DNA from 2 places in the Sphingobium salicis subsp. salicis genome. Region 2 is predicted to be linked to the other one. Evidence: predicted binding sites of a transcription regulator. Region 2 holds the regulator's gene; the other holds the start of a gene.
What was found. The regulator LexA, encoded in region 2, represses DNA repair genes until DNA is damaged. The targets are predictions, from matches to a motif close to GTTCCNCNCTTGTTCT.
Positions count from the first base shown of each region.

Region 1: a site for LexA is predicted at 1,569-1,584, ahead of VHN57_RS22765 (DNA recombination protein RmuC). Genes of this name have one in related genera too.

Region 1 is NZ_JAYRCS010000001.1:4,723,769-4,727,457, forward strand. It holds gene VHN57_RS22760 (acyltransferase family protein) at 1-60, shown strand, start outside; gene VHN57_RS22765 (DNA recombination protein RmuC) at 73-1,554, opposite strand; gene VHN57_RS22770 (GlxA family transcriptional regulator) at 1,724-2,707, opposite strand; gene VHN57_RS22775 (alpha/beta fold hydrolase) at 2,839-3,669, shown strand.
Region 2 is NZ_JAYRCS010000001.1:2,311,509-2,315,197, reverse strand. It holds partial or broken gene VHN57_RS11255 (ComEC/Rec2 family competence protein) at 1-718, shown strand, start outside; gene VHN57_RS11250 (nuclear transport factor 2 family protein) at 710-1,276, opposite strand; gene lexA (transcriptional repressor LexA) at 1,533-2,210, opposite strand; gene VHN57_RS11240 (molybdopterin molybdotransferase MoeA) at 2,307-3,491, opposite strand; gene moaC (cyclic pyranopterin monophosphate synthase MoaC) at 3,488-3,689, opposite strand, start outside.

The sequences.
Region 1 (3,689 bases), 2.4 Mb from region 2:
GCCCGGCCGCGTCGTCCGGGGGCCACGACGCTTTCGTCCGCGCCGGTGGCGGCAAGCTAGGCCGAGACGATCCTATTTCGCTGCCGGCAGCGCGCGCGCTTCGTCGGCCTGGGCGTCGCGGGCAAGGACGTCGAGCGGTTCCATCGCCTCGATCTCCTTGCCGCCGGTCTCGATGTCGAGATCGCGGAACTTGCGACCGGTGGAGAGGACGCGCGTCTCGAAGCTGCCGATGAAGCTGTTATAGTTGGAGACCGCGCTGTTGAGGCCGGAGCCCAGCTTGCGCAAATGGGTCGCGGCGACGGACAGGCGCTCATAAAGTTCCTTGCCGAGCTGGCCGACCTGCTGCGCCTGTTCCTGCATCTTGGCCTGGCGCCAATGGCCCGCCAGCGTGCGGGCGAGCGGCAGGAAGGTGGCGGGACCGCAGATGATGACGCGATTCTTTGCCGCGCGTTCCCAAAGCTCCATGTCCGCTTCCAGCGCGGCGGTGACGAAATTGTCGCCGGGCACATACATGATGACGAAGTCGGGTGCCTTGTCGAACTGTTCCCAATAGGCCTTGCGCCCCAGGGCATCGGCATGGGTGCGCATCGCGCGGGCATGGTCGAGCATATGGGCGTCGCGCTGCGCCGGATCGACCTGATCGACCGCGTTCAGATAGGCGACCAGCGAGCATTTGACGTCGACCACCATCTGCTGGTCGCCGGGCAGGTTGATGACGAAATCGGGGCGCAGGCGGCCGTCCTCGACTGCGACCGACACTTCCTCCTTGAAGTCCACGAAGGGGGAAAGGCCGGCGGTTTCGATGAGATTCTTGAACTGCTGCTCGCCCCAGCGGCCGCGCGTCTTGGGCGCAGCGCGCAGGGCATTGACCAGCTTGGCCGTTTCCTCGCGCACCTGGCCCTGGCCGAGATGAACCTGCTGAACCGCCTCGCGCAGTTCGGCATAGCTGCCGACCCGATCCTTCTCGACGCGGGCGAGGCCTTCCTCATAGCGCTTGAGCGTGGTTTCGACCGGGTTGAGCAGCGTCTTCAACTGCGCCTCGCTCTTTTCGCTCGCTTGGGCGAAGCGTTGGTCGGCGCGAGTCAGGAACTGAGTCTGGGCGGATTCGAGCAATTTGCCGCCGATTTCGCTGAACTGGGCGGAAAGCTGTTCCTTCGCGTCCTTGAGCGCGGCGATCTGCTGCTCGAACGCCTGGGTGCGGGCATGGATGTCGGACTGGAGCGCGGCGAGGTCACGCAGCGCGGCCTCGCGCTCGGTCTGGATCGCTTCGATACGCTGGCTGGCGGCGGCCTGCAGTGCCTCGATCCGCTGCTCGGACGCGGCCTGCGCGGATTCGAGCCGGGCCACTTGGCTCATGCCCTGCGCGACCCGTTCCTTCTCCACCGCCAGTTCGGCGATCGCGCCATTGCGCTGGGCGGTCGCGATGTCGAGCTTGCCGGCCAGATCGGCCTTTTCGGAGGTCAGCGGCGCCAGCGCCTTGCCCTTGAGCAGCCAGCCGACGGCGAGGCCGATCAGCAGCGCGACGGGAATGAGAAGGGCGGCGAGGCTGTCCATAACTATCCTTTTTGGGAACGAAACGGGAACTTAGCGGGCGAAGGAGGCGGCCGCAAGCCGGAAGCGCCATCCTCCGTTCGTTTCGAGCCTGTCGAGAAACGGAGGCGGAACTGGGGGGGGGGCGTGCCCGGCTTCTCGACTTCGCTCGAAGCGAACGGAAGGGGATGGGCTACGCCGCCTGTGCGCTGGGCGCGGCGAAGCGGGCGCGATAGTCGCCTGGCGACAGGCCGACCAGGCGGTGAAACAGCTTGCGGAAGGCGGCGGCATCCTCATAGCCGACGCTCCAGGCGATCTGGTCGATCGTGCGCCGGGTAAATTCCAGATGCTCGCGCGCCCGCGCCACGCGCAGATGCTGGACATACTCGATCGGGGTCATGGCGGTCGCCGCCTTGAACCGGCGCTGGAAGGTGCGTTCCTCCAGCGCGGCCTGCGCCGCCATCTCGGTGACGCTGACAGCCTTCGCTTCCCGCGCGGCGAGCCAGTGCTGCACCTTCAGGATCGGCTCGTCGCCATGGGTCAGGCGCGGCAGGAAGCGGGCGAAATGCTTCTGCTCGCGCCCGGCCGTGTCGATCAGCAGGAATTTGGCGGTGTCTAGCATGACCGTCGGGCCGAGCAGCCGGTCGACCAGCCGCATGCCAAGGTCAGTCCAGGCCATCAGCCCGCCAGCGGTGATGATGTCGCCATCGTCGATGACGATCCGGTCGCAATCGAGCTTCACGGCCGGGAAGCGGGCGCGGAAGGCGTCGGCGAACCACCAATGGGTCGTGGCCGGGCGGCCGTCGAGCAGGCCGGTCGCCGCCAGCAGGAAGGCGCCGCCGCAATTGGAGGCAAGGGTGGCGCCGGCGGCATGGCGATCGAGCAGCCAGCGGGCATAGGGCGCGGCTTCCTCCGCCTCGGGCACGCCGGTCAGGCGGCCGGGGACCAGCCAGATGTCGGGCGTGCCGCTCAATGCTTCATGCGTGTCATGGCTGCGGGCAAAGCAGCCGTCATCGCCCATCTGCCAATGGCTGACGCGCACCACCGGGCCGCCATGCTGGACCGAAAACTGCCCGGCAATATCGATCAGGTCGGTCATGCCATGGACCATCGCCTGCTGGCAGCCCGGATAGAGCAATATGCCCACTTCGGCGCGCGGAAGGCGGGTGTCGGCCATGTCCTAATCCTTTGTCGGAATCGGCCCGCTTAATGTCGGAACCGCCAATCCCGATCCTCCGCCATCGCCCCTAATAGTGCAAGCACAGGGCGTGAAGGACGCCCTTCTGGAACAGAAGAAGGGAATTTCACATGAGCAACTATGTCACCACCAAGGACGGCACCCGCATCTTCTACAAGGATTGGGGACCGCGCGACGGCCAGCCGATTATCTTCTCCCATGGCTGGCCGCTCAGCGCCGACGCCTGGGACGCGCAGATGGTCTATTTCGCCAATCAGGGCTTCCGCACCATCGCCCATGACCGCCGCAGCCATGGCCGGTCGGACCAGGTGTGGGACAATAATAATATGGACCAATATGCCGACGATCTGGCTGACCTGATTGCGGCGCTGGATCTGTCCGACGTCATCCTAGTCGGCCATTCGACCGGCGGCGGCGAAGTCACCCGCTATATCGGCCGCCATGGCACCAGCCGGGTCGCCAAGCTGGCGCTGATCGGCGCGGTGCCGCCGCTGATGCTCAAGACCGAAGCCAATCCGGGCGGCCTGCCGATCGACGTGTTCGACGGCATCCGCAAGGGCACGTTCGACAATCGCAGCCAGTTCTTCAGGGATCTGACCATCCCCTTCTACGGCTATAACCGGGACGGCGCGGTCATCTCCGAGGGCATTCGCGAGGAGTTCTGGCGGCAGGGGATGATGGGTGGCCTCAAGGGGCAACTCGACTCGATCCGCGCCTTTTCCGAAAGCGATTTCCATGCCGACCTGGCGAAGGTCGATGTGCCTACCCTCGTCCTCCATGGCGATGACGACCAGATCGTGCCGATCGGCGCGGCTGCCCTGTCGACGGTGAAGATCGTTACGGATGCGGTGCTGATCGTGTATGAAGGCGCCGACCATGGGCTGACGCAGACTCACCAGGACCGGTTCAATTCCGACCTGCTCGCTTTCATCAACGGCTGACACAAATACCGTTCGCCCTG
Region 2 (3,689 bases):
GCTGGGCGCGCCCTTCTGGTGGCTGACCGGCAAGGCGATCGCTTTGCTGCTGGCGGTGGCGCATGGCGTGGCGGCGAGCCCGATGGCGGTGATGCTGGCGCCGGCGGTGCCGGGCTGGATTTTCGGGATCATCGTGGTGGGTGGTCTGTGGTGTCTGCTCTGGCGCAGTCGCTGGCGCTGGCTGGGGTTGGCGCCGGTCGCAATCGGCCTGGCCGGCATCGCGCTGCTGGCGCCGCCCGATATCGTGGTGACGGGCGATGGGCGGCACGTCGCGGTGCGAACACCGACGGGGACGATGGCGCTGCTGCGCGAGGGGGCGGGCGATTATGTCCGCGACGTGCTGAGCGAGAGCGCGGGCTATGACGGGACGCTGGAAGCGATCGCGACGATGAAGCAGGCGCGCTGTTCGACCGATCTGTGCGCGGTGACGTTGCCTCGGGGCAGGCGCGACTGGCGCTTGCTGGTGACGCGGAATGCGATGCTGGTCGATCGGCCGATATTGGAGCGGGATTGCGCGGCGGCCGATATCGTCATCAGCGATCGGGGGCTGCCCTGGTGGTGCCGGCCGCGCTGGATGAAGATCGACCGCCGGCTGCTATCGCGCACCGGCGGCCTGTCGATTGGCCTTGAAAGCGGCAAAGTTCACACCGTCCATCGGCCCGGCGACGCACATCCGTGGATCGTCCGACCGGCGGCGCGGCGGCGGGTGTCAGGGCAGTTTGGCGGAGGTCGATATCTGGCCGCTGGTGAGGTGACCGATCAGGCCGGTCACCGCGCCGGTGGGCGACCGGGTGAAGACCAGCAGGCCCGCGCCGCCGGGGATGGCGAAGGCGCCCGGACCGACATGGATCAGGGCGGTGGGCGTGTCCTGCGGCGTGGACTGGCCGTAGAGCGTGCCGTCGCGCGTGGTGATGATATCCGTCAGGCCGCCGGCCGAGCGATATTGGCCGACATAATCGTCGAGCGGGTCGGCATCAGTCGGCACGGGCGCGGGGGGATAGAGGATCGAACTGTCCTGCCGGTGCAGATAGAGCCAGCGGCTGCCCTGGCGCACGAAGATATCGCTTTCGTGCCATCCGCCGACGGCATCGGCCATGTTCTCCCGGATTTCGGCATCGACCAGAGCGATGTCGTCGAGGATGCGGACATGGATCGATTGGATGGCATAGGTGCGAGACGGGTTGGAGATGGTCGGCAGATAGGCGGGCAGGTCGGCGCGGGTGCGGCGCTCGCCCAGATCGGAAATGGCGACATAATCCTTGTCGAGCATCGCCATATATTTGGGGATATCGCCGCTCTTGAGCGCGGCCAGGCGCGTTTCGATCAGGCTGCGGAAAGGGGCGAGGGTCTGTTCGTCATCCTGCGCGATCGCAGGAGAGGCACATAGCAGGATGATGGCCGGACAGATGGAGCGCAAATAGGACATGAGCCAGACCCCCTGTAACGCAGCGCCATGCTATCATGGCCGCAGGAGGCTGCCCATGCCGGATTGCAAGTCGGAAGCGGCGGAACGTTGCTCCGCCGCTCGCCGATCAGTTGTAGCGGCGCAACAGGCCGGCGAGCTTGCCCTGGATGCGGACCTGGCGCGGATCATAGATCTGCGGTTCATAGGCGGCATTGGCGGGATCGAGCCGGACCCGGCTGCCTTCGCGGCGGAAATATTTGAGTGTTGCTTCGGCGTCATCGATCAGGGCGACGACGATCTGGCCCTCGCGCGCGACATCGGTGCGCTGGATCAGCGCGAAGTCGCCGTCGAGAATGCCGGCCTCCATCATCGAGTCCCCCGATACTTCGAGCGCATAATGATCGCCCGAGCCGAGCAAAGCGGCGGGGACGGAGAGCATGGTGTGGCTTTCCATTGCCTCGATCGGGACGCCGGCGGCGATGCGGCCGTGCAGCGGGATTTCGATCACGTCATTGGCGGCGGTCGGCAGCAGCACGGCCGGCGCTGGCGCCTTGGGCACGGTAACGGCCGGAGCGGGCGCGCGATGCATCGCATCGGGCAGCTTCAACACTTCGAGCGCGCGGGCGCGGTTGGGCAGGCGACGGATGAAACCGCGTTCCTCCAGCGCATTGATCAGCCGGTGGATGCCGGACTTGGAGCGCAGGTCGAGCGCGTCCTTCATCTCCTCGAACGAAGGGGACACGCCGCCTTCTTCCAGCCGGGTCTGAATGAAGCTCAGCAATTCCTGCTGCTTGGGCGTCAACATCGGCGGTCCTCCATGGAACGAATGAAGAACGCATAGGAAACGGAAAGGGGCAAGTCAAGCGCGTTAAGCCATGCGCCGCTTTTGCCGCTCACGCAGTCAGGCGGTGAGCGGGATGATGTCGACCATGTCGCCGGCAATGGCGGGAGCTGAGCCGGCCGGACGGCGGATCAAACAGTCAGCCAGTGCCATGGCGGCGGTGGCGGCGCTGTCCTGCGCGGTGACCGAGACGATGCCGTCGGCGGCGCGATAGGCGCGCAGATAATCGTCGCGTTCCGCCGTTGCGCCAAGCGACGCGGCAAGGCGGGCCTGCACGACCGGCGGCAGCGGCGCGCGCGATCCGGCGAGATGGCGGACCAGGGGGCAGAGGAAGAGGGTGCCGGTGACGAAGGCGGAGACCGGATTGCCCGGCAGGCCGAGGAAGGTGGCGTTGCCCAGGCGCCCGGCCATCAGCGGTTTGCCCGGCCGCATCGCGATCTTGTAGAAATCGAGCGTGCCGCCGGCCGCCGCGAAGGCGGGGCGGACATAATCATGGTCGCCGACCGACGCGCCGCCGGTCGAGACGATGATGTCGGCCTGGGCCGCCTGTTCCAGCGCCCGCGTCATGGCGCCAAGATCGTCGGGCACGATGCCGAGGTCGATCACGTCGCAGGGCAGGGTGGCGAGCAGGGCGGCGAGCATCGGTGCGTTGGAGGAGGGGAGGCAACCCGGCGGCGTCGGCGCGCCGGGGGCAACAAGTTCATTGCCGGTCGAGAGCAGGGCGACGCGCGGCCTGGCGCCGACGGGCAGGCTGCCATGGCCGCCAAGGACGGCAAGGGCGATCTGGCCGGGGGTGAGTCGGCTACCGGCGCTGACCAGCGGCGTTCCGGCGCGGAAGTCGGAGCCGAGCGGGCGGACATGCCTGCCGGGCGTCAATATGCCGTCATGCGCGGTCAGCTTGTCGCCGTCGCGCGTGGCATTTTCCTGGATCAGGATCGCGTCGGCGCCGGCCGACAAGGGCGCGCCGGTGAAGATGCGGCAGGCCTGGCCCGGTTGCAGGGCCGGGATATCGGCGTCGCCCGCGCTGCTGGTGGCGACCAGCTGCCACGGCCCGGCGCCTTCGGATGCGCGCACGGCATAGCCGTCCATCGCGGAAAGATCGGCCCAGGGCTGGTCGCGGAGTGCGGTGATGTCGGTGGCGAGCCAGCGACCGGCACAGGTGGCGACGGGCACATGTTCGGCCGGCAACGGATCGGCGAGGGCAAGGAGCCGCGCCTGCGCGTCCGCGACCGGCATCAGGCTCATCGGCCGGCATGCTCCGGCGCGGTCCAGTCGCCCGACTTGCCGCCGCGCTTGGCGAGCAGGCGAACATCGCCGATTATCATGCCCTTATCGAGCGCCTTGGCCATGTCATAGACGGTCAGGAGCGCGGCGGTCGCGGCGGTCAGTGCCTCCATCTCCACCCCGGTCTGGCCGGCGGTGCGCGCGGTTGCGGTGACGGTG